One region of the Bradyrhizobium sp. 2TAF36 genome, then DNA from elsewhere that is predicted to be linked to it. Evidence: predicted binding sites of a transcription regulator. Region 1 holds the regulator's gene; the other holds the start of a gene.
What was found. Region 1 encodes LexA, which represses DNA repair genes until DNA is damaged. Its sites were predicted from a motif close to TGTTCNNNNTGTGTTCNG; they were not measured.
Positions count from the first base shown of each region.

Region 2: the regulator LexA is predicted to act here: its motif matches at 2,374-2,391, upstream of AB4Z51_RS06960 (ribonuclease T2 family protein).

Region 1 covers NZ_JBFRFR010000054.1:50,778-55,452, reverse strand. The annotation lists gene AB4Z51_RS28595 (GAF domain-containing protein) at 1-395, opposite strand, end outside; gene AB4Z51_RS28590 (hypothetical protein) at 620-1,054, opposite strand; gene AB4Z51_RS28585 (Cys-every-fifth RiPP peptide CefA) at 1,347-1,571, shown strand; gene lexA (transcriptional repressor LexA) at 1,760-2,461, opposite strand; gene AB4Z51_RS28575 (molybdopterin molybdotransferase MoeA) at 2,638-3,849, opposite strand; gene AB4Z51_RS28570 (hypothetical protein) at 4,081-4,233, opposite strand; gene AB4Z51_RS28565 (HAD family hydrolase) at 4,431-4,675, opposite strand, start outside.
Region 2 covers NZ_JBFRFR010000010.1:346-4,135, reverse strand. The annotation lists gene AB4Z51_RS06975 (outer membrane protein) at 1-13, shown strand, start outside; gene AB4Z51_RS06970 (cold-shock protein) at 99-314, opposite strand; gene AB4Z51_RS06965 (23S rRNA (adenine(2030)-N(6))-methyltransferase RlmJ) at 569-1,429, opposite strand; gene AB4Z51_RS06960 (ribonuclease T2 family protein) at 1,609-2,328, opposite strand; gene AB4Z51_RS06955 (hypothetical protein) at 2,451-2,912, opposite strand; gene AB4Z51_RS06950 (hypothetical protein) at 3,096-3,389, shown strand; gene AB4Z51_RS06945 (DUF3617 domain-containing protein) at 3,420-3,790, shown strand, end outside.

The DNA of each region.
Region 1 (4,675 bases):
TAGCCGTCGACGAGCCCCATCTCGTGGGAGGTTTCGGCATCGTTGTGCCAGAGCTCGATCGCGCCGACATGGGCCTCGTCATCGCCGCAGAACAGCACCATGACGGCTTGCAGGAATTCGCCTGAAAACACGGGCACCGCCACGCCGCAGGTCAGCCCGGCGGCGATGGCCTGATCGGTCCGCTTGAAATAGGAATCGGTGAATCTGGTGAGGATCACAGGGTGGCCGCTGGCCCAGGCCTTGCCGGGAAGCCCCTCGTCATATGCGAAGTGCAAATCTTCGCTCACGTCCCTAAACGCGGACAACCCTTCGCCGTAGAGGCCGCCGCCGAATTCCAGCCGCATGCGCGTGCGGTCAGGCACCCAGAGTTCAACGACGCGAATGAAGGTCTTCATCGAACGTGCCCGCCGTCCCAAACCGCACCAAGCATCGGCCATTTGGCTGCGGAACGGACGTTCAAAATTCAGGCAGGACAGCGCAAACTTCGTGCGGTGGGAGGCGCAACGGCGTGGTCCGCCCGATGGCGTTTCGCGGGGCACGAGCAACACCATCTCGCCGGCCTCGGCCGGCGATGGCGATTTTCAATCCTGGCCCGACCTGCCGGTCGGGAATGGCGATGTCAGCCGATCGGCAGGCGGGTGATGGTTGGCCGGCTGTCGGTGATGGTCTGCGGCTTGTGCTCGCGCTCGCCGAGCGGCTGGGTCACCGGTAGCTGCAGCACGGTCGCACGCTGGCCTTCGACCAGCTGCGTCACCAGCACGGATTTGCCGTCGGGGAATTCGATCGCATCATGATGGCGATCGGGAATGTGCGGATCGATCTTGCCGAACTTGCCGACGCGCGAATTGACGGTGCGCGTCCAGATCCAGCGATTGTCGTAGCGGACGTTGTCGGCGAAGGCGAGCTCCGTTCCCGGGAGCAGGCAGACCGCGACGGTCGGATCGGCCGCGGAGGCAAAGCCGCGCGTCGAGGTGCCGCGGAAAGTTGTCGTGACGATCGTCTCGCCGACTTCGGCGGGACGCGACGCGACGGCATGCAGGCTGTAGTCACACATCGGGTGCTCCTCATGCAGGGATGGCGACCCACGTCTCTTAATCGAGGCGCAGGCCTCTATCAGAGTGGAAATACCAAACGTTCTGCCGGGTTGTAGGCAAATCTACGGCTCGCCGCCGCAGGCCGCAATCACATTAACTTTCCCGAATCCGCCAGGAACAAAGCCCGCCCCTTTGCATTCTGCAGGCGCGTGTCAGCGCCCCGCAGGCGCCGACCAGCCGGAATAGTGCCAGCCCGGCCGCGACGGTTGGTCGACGGCGTCGAGGGCCTTGCGGACTTGCTCGCTTACGGCGGTGTCCTTGCGGACATGGGGCCGCGATTGCGCGGCCAAGGCTTGCACGGCCAAGGCTTGCACGGCCAAGGCTTGCACGGCCAAGGCTTGCACGGCCAAGGCTTGCACGGCCAAGGCTTGTACGTCCAAGGCTTGTACGTCCAAGGCTTGCGACGCTGATGCTGCGATCAGCGCCACAGCAATTGTGCTCAGAACGATCCGGCGCATGACTTCTCCTCGAACCTGAAGGCCGCGAAGCAGGGCTGCTTCGTGCGGCGTGCCGAGGATTTACCGCTGGAGGAGGGGCCGGATAATCTGCGCGAAACCAGAAAGACTATCCAGCGGAAGCGGACAATCGTCCGCTCCAATCTCGGATCGGCGCCGCCGATCGAAAGCGCGCGGGGCGCCAAATAACCGATACCGGCACGTCCGGTATCAATACTTCCGGTACAGCCCGATCAGCTTGCCCTGGATCTTCACCCGGTTGGGCGGCAGAATGCGGACCTCATAGGCCGCATTGGCGGGCTCGAGCGCGATCGAGGCGCCGCGGCGGCGGAAGCGCTTGAGCGTCGCCTCCTCGTCGTCGATCAGCGCCACCACGATATCGCCGGTATCGGCGCTCTCGTTGCGCTGGATCAGCGCCATGTCGCCGTCGAGAATGCCGGCCTCGACCATGGAATCGCCGCGCACTTCGAGCGCGTAATGTTCGCCCGAGCCGAGCATGTCAGGCGGTACGCTGATGGTGTGGCTGCGGGTCTGCAAGGCCTCGATCGGCGTACCGGCCGCGATGCGGCCCATCACGGGGACCGCGACGGGGCGCTCGCCCTCGTCCGCCGGCGGGCTCGAAGTCGTGCGGACCTTGCCGAGATTGCCTTCGATGACGCTCGGCGTGAAGCCGCGGCGGCTGCCGGCAGCGGCCTGAAGCTCGGGCAGCTTGATCACCTCGATGGCGCGGGCCCGGTTGGGCAGGCGCCGGATGAAGCCGCGCTCCTCGAGCGCAGTGATCAGGCGATGGATGCCCGATTTCGAGCGCAGGTCGAGCGCGTCCTTCATCTCATCGAAGGAGGGCGGCACGCCGCTTTCCTTCAGCCGTTCGCTGATGAACCGCAGGAGCTCGTATTGTTTGCGCGTTAACATCTCGACCAAAATCCCCCGGTTGATGTCGTTCGATTCCGAGACGCTGAATTCAGCAGTAAGCCGCTACATTCTCGAAACAAATCATGAACAGACACTATATGTTCGATACATGTTCCGCAACTGCTTAATTTACCGTGAACGCGACAAAGTTCGCGGAACGCACGCGAACGAAGCGCTCAGACGGGCAGCCGCAAGACCTCGCAAGGCGTGCCGGCTTCGGCCTTCGACGCGAATGGCGCGCGCACGAGAAGTGCCTGTGCCGCAGCGAGATTCGCAAGCAGCGAGGAATCCTGGTGATTGACCGGAAGGGCGACGAGCGTGCCGTCATCGCGGAGCTCGAGGCGTGCGCGCAGGTAATCCTCGCGCTGGTCGTTGGCGCCGACATCGCGGCCGAGCACCGCGCGTTCGCGGCGGTGATGAATCATCGAACGGCCCGAAAGCGCGCGAATCAACGGCACCATGAACAGGAAGCCGCAAACGTAGGATGACACGGGATTGCCGGGCAGGCCGATCACGCGCATCGCGCCGAGCCGCCCGTTCATCATCGGCTTGCCCGGCCGCATCGCTATCTTCCAGAACGCCATCGAGATACCTTCGTCCCTCAGCGCCTGCTGGACCAGATCGTGGTCCCCGACCGACGCGCCGCCGGTCGTGATCAGGATGTCGGCGCCGCTCTCCCGCGCGCGGCCGATGCCGGCCGTGGTGGCCTCCAGCGTATCGGCGGCAACGCCGAGGTCGATGGTATCGGCGCCCTCGCTGCGGGCGAGCGCGTGCAGGGCGTAGCCGTTGGAATAGACGATCTGGCCGTGGCCCGGCGTCGTACCCGGCATCACCAGCTCGTCGCCGGTCGCGAGGATCGCGACCTTCGGGCGTCGCCGGACTGGCAATTGCGGGTAATTCATGCCGGCGGCGAGCGCGAGGTCGCGCTCGGTGAGCCGGGCTCCCTTGCGCAGCAGCACGTCGCCTTCCGAGAAGTCGACGCCGGCGGGGCGGATGTGCCGCCCCGTTACGGCGGCTTCCTTGATCGTTATGCGCTTGCCGTCCGCGATCGTGTCCTCCTGGATCACGACCGCATCAGCGCCATCGGGAACGACACCGCCGGTGAAGATACGCACGGCCTCGCCGGCGCCGACCGATCCCGCAAACGGGCGGCCCGCCGCGACCTCGCCAATCAGGGTGAGCTGGGAGTCGATCTTCGCCGCATCGACCGCGCGCACCGCATAGCCGTCCATTGCCGACATCGCCTGCGGCGGCTGCGTGCGCCGCGCGGCGACGTCGCGCGCGAGCACGCGGTGGAAGGCTGCGTCGAGCGCGATCATCTCTTCAGGCAGCGGCTCTGCGCCCGCCAGCACCGCAGCGAGCGCGTCGGAAACCGGCATCAGGGCCACGGGTGAAAACTCCTGCTGGGCCCGTTCGGGCAAATCGGCGGCGAGAGTTCTAGCCGAGTGCAGGCGCAGAGGCAAAACAGTGGCCGCGCAGGATGATTTATCCTGCGTCATCCGCTCTGCGATGAAGGGTGAGCATCAAGTCCGCCGCGGCATGATCCAGAAGGCGAGACAGACCGGTACGAGGATGGCCATGGCGAGGACGAGAAGGACGAGAGCCACGGCCAGCATCGGTCAACTCCCCGGCGGCTTGTACGGACTGACGTCCGGCGCTGCGGGGCCCTGATCCTTGTCAGGCAGCGGGTCGGCCTGGGATTTCAGGTCGGCGGCCTTGCTGATCAGTTTTGCGGAGAGGTCAGAATCCGAGGTGGTTCTGGCGAATTTCATCAGCAGAGAGGCTTGCTTGGTAAGGTAGGTTTTGCCCAACACGACGATAAGCCCGATGTAGAATTCCCAACGGACTCATGAGTCCCGAGAGGGGCAATCGTTCCGGGAACTCCGTATAAAAATGCACAAAGGGTTTTGGTTCCTCGCCCCCAGGCAAAATAGTTCCACTCGCGGCCCGTCGGCTTGCCGGCCAGAGGTCAGATTCCGAGCGCCTTGAGGGCATTCCCGACGTCGCGGGGCGAGGTCACGTGGACCGCGGTCAGGCCGCGCGACCGCGCTCCTTCGATGTTCTCGGCAAGATCGTCGAAGAACACGATACGGTTCGCCGGCACGCCGATCGCGGCCACGACATGGTCGAAGGCCTCCACATCCGGTTTGCGCAGGCCGATGCTGGACGACAGATACAGCTCGCGGAAATGGCCGAGCAGGCCGGCATATTCCT
Region 2 (3,790 bases), on a different contig from region 1:
CTATCACTTCTGATAGTTGAAGAAGAAAATACCGGACAATAGCCTCCCGGCCGCTCGCGGCCGGGATTTTTTTCGCCAGGTGTTCGCTCGAAAACGCTCTAGGAGACGATGACCAAATTGACTGCCTTTGGTCCCTTCCCCTTCTTGTCCGGCTCGACTTCAAAAGTAATGCGCTGTCCTTCGGCGAGATCTTTCAGTCCCGCCCGCTCCACAGCAGTAATGTGCACGAAGACGTCGCGCCCGCCGTCGTCGGGCTTGATGAAACCGTAGCCGCGCTCGCCGTTAAAAAACTTGACCGTTCCCGTCATGGCCATCGGGAAACTCCCCCTCATTGCTCCTCCGTCGCGACGCAGACTCACGTCACGACATGACCGGGCCTTACGAAGCCCGGGAGCTGGCCATCCTTGGGCGGACCTTTCTTTCGGTCCGATCGGATCTTTCTTAGGCCTTCACTCCGCCGCAACCATTCGCGGAAGCGGAACGTAAAGCCAGTCACGGAAACAGCATAATACGGTTCTCTGCAGATTGACTACCGCTCCTGCATCTTTTTCCCAAGAATGCCGGTGTGTTACGGCCTCGGCACCTCTAATCGGAATCTGGCAGCTCCGCCCTGTCCGAGCGGTATCTCCAGCTCGGGCAGGATCGTCTTGAGCTCGCCATGCAGCGTGTACGGCGGATTGACGATCAACAATCCGGCGGAGGTGAGGGCGGCGCCATCAAGCTGCGGCGCGACACTGAATTCGAGACGCAGACATTTTCCTGGCGGTTTTGCTGCGGCTGCGAGCCGCGCCACTGATTGCACCAGCGTGTCGGTGGCGCGTCGGCTCTTGGCCGGGTACCAGATTACATAGATACCGGTCGGCCATTTCACGAAAGCCGCCGAGAAGGCGTCGCCGAGCTTTTCGAACTCGTCTTTCGCCTCGAACGGCGGGTCGATCAGCACGAGCCCGCGCCGTTCCTTCGGTGGCACAAAGGCCGGCAGCGCGACCCAGCCGTCGAGATCGACCACGCGCGCCTGTTCGTCGCGGCGCAGCACACCGATCAGCGCCTTGCGCGCCTTCGGCTCAAGCTCGCAGGCAACGAGGCGGTCCTGCGGCCGCAGCAGGCCGCGCGTGATCAGCGGCGAACCCGGATAGGCCTTGAGTTCGCCCTTCGGATTGTAGGCACGAACGATGTCGAGATAGGGCTTGGCCAGCGCCACGGCGTCGTTCGACAGGCGCGCCTGCATCAGCCGCGCGATGCCGGTCAGCCATTCGCCGCTGCGGCGCGCCTCGTCGCTTTCGAGATCATAGAGGCCGGCGCCGGCATGGGTGTCGATGACACGGAATGCCCCCGGCTTGTCCTGGAGGTAAGTAATGATGCGCGCGAGCACGATGTGCTTGATGACATCGGCGAAGTTTCCGGCGTGGAAGGCGTGACGGTAGTTCATGAGACAGGACTACGCTACGTCACGGCTTGAGCAAAGCGGCATGCGCGTCTGTCCCGGACGCGCTGCAACGCTCTTAGCGTTGCGGGCCAGGGCCCGGGTCTGGATTCCCATGCAGCATAGGCCCCGATTCTGCAGCGCACCGCCGAAGCGGCGCGGCGTACGGGGCATGAGCAGTTGGACTAGCCACCTCTGATCGGCGGCATCGTCACCTGGTCGCGGCGGCAGGCGCGGCGCTCGATCTCCTCGCAGGCCCGGAATTGCAGGTCCTTGCTGAGGCAGATGCGGACCTCCGAGAGCCGGGTCCGGTTGCAGGTGACCGAGATGGCCGCGTTGCTCAGGCCCGCATTGGCCTTGATGAAGGCTTCCTCCACCTCGCCCGGCGCCACGGTCTTGGCCTGCGACAGTTCGAGATATTCCGCCGGGATCTTGATCGCGGCGCGCGCCTTTCGGATCGTCTCGAAATAATTGCGGCTGTCGAGCCCGGAGCAGGTGCCGTGCTTGTCCCACTCGTTGAAGATCAGCCCCGGCGCCGRCATCAAATCGAGCATCGAAGAGACGATGTTGCGGTTCAGGCGTGGCGAGGGCCGCTGGCAATATTCAGGGAAGCCATTCTCATATTGCGGCCACAGCCCGTGCACCACGAACGCGTAGGGCCGCCCGCTGCACTGCATCTGCGAGCGACCACCGCCGCCGCCGCGGTTGCGCTCGGACGCCTCCTCGCAGAAGGAGGGCGACCATGACAGCGACAGCACATAGAAGTCGAATTCGCCGGGCGCGTTCTGCCGTTTGTCCTGGGCCTTCGCGCCGCCCGGCAGCGCGACCAGCCCGGCGGCCAGAACCAGGGGGAGGGTCAGTGAGATCACGAGACGGGTGAACGAATGCAATCTAAAATGAAACATGGCGACGCCCCTCAACTAGACTGTGCAGTCAGCCTAGCAGGCAACAAGAACATTTCAAGAACAAAATTCGGGCCGGCCCGTCAGGCGCCTGATCAGTCCGATTCAGGCCTTTCGATCGAGCMTCAGGGCCTGGCGGCGCGGCAGGACGGATTGTAGGCCCAGTTGCGGTCGAGCCCGACCACGCACCATTCCACACCATTGCCGTAGCCGGAGAAGCCGCCATCCTCGATGATCGAGAAATGCACCTTGCGCACCTTTCCGTCATTGAGCATGGCGTCGCCGGTGCAATAGCGGCGCGGAATGTTGTCAGACTGCCAGGGCCGGAACGCGATCTCGTGAACGGCGGCGAAGCCGGTGATCTTCAACGAGGAATTCCAGAACGAGCTTTCCTTCTCCCAGAACTGGGTGGCGATGGTCGGCAGCGCCCTCTCGCAATCGACGACGGCGCCGTCATAGCGCGGCCCGTTCAGCCAGAAGTTCAGCTCCAGCGGATTGGCGGCCCTGGCCTCACCGAGCGACAGCGCCCCGAACATGAGGCCAAGCAAGGTGGCAAAGCGGAGCGATTTCAGGGGGAGGGCGCGCATGGGCAATCCGGACAGCTGGGTCTTGCGAAGGATGGACGGTGCCGCGAAGGCCGGGGCAGGTCAAGTGCAGCGCGGCAACACTTGGCCAAGAGTTGACCCCAACCTCGCAGCCGGCGGGGCATCAGTTCTTTTCATGGACCTCCCGGCACCGTAAACTGGTCCCAACCAATTGGAGTAACGGGAATGCGAATCATTGCGGCCGCGGGCTTTCTTGCCCTGGGGATGATGGCCAGCCAGTCGGCACGCGCCGATCTCCTTCCGGTGCCTCCGTTCAAGGGCAACGACACCGGCGGCATCATCGCTTATTCGCTGGCGACCCAGGCTGATGCGCGGCAGGTCGCGGTCGATCACTGCGCGCGCTACGGCAAGGTCGTGAAATTCCTCGCGGTGCAGGCCTTTGAGGGCGGCTATATCTCGTTCTCCTGCCGTTGGGTGCCCTATGGCGCTGCCCAACAGCCGATCCGTACGCTGTACTGAGGCGCTTTCGGAACGTCGGGAGCTTCCCACATGACGCGCAAGCTCGCTTTGCTCGGCTCGGCCCTTTGTCTTGTGGTGTCGGCAGGCAGCGCCAGCGCCGACGATCTGCCGGTGCGCAAGGCCGGTCTCTGGGAAATGAAGATGGTCAGGACCGGCACGCCCATGCCCGAGATGACCATGCAGCACTGCACCGACGAGACCGTCGACAAGGAGATGAACAACAACGTCTCCCCGATGGCCAAGCAGATCTGCGCCAAGCAGGACATCAAGAAGACCGCGACCGGCTATGTCAGTGATTCCGAGTGCAACGTCGCCGGCATCAGCACGACCTCGCATGCCGAGATCACCGGCGATTTCAACTCGGCCTATACGGTGAAGACCTCGTCGCATGCACAAGGCGG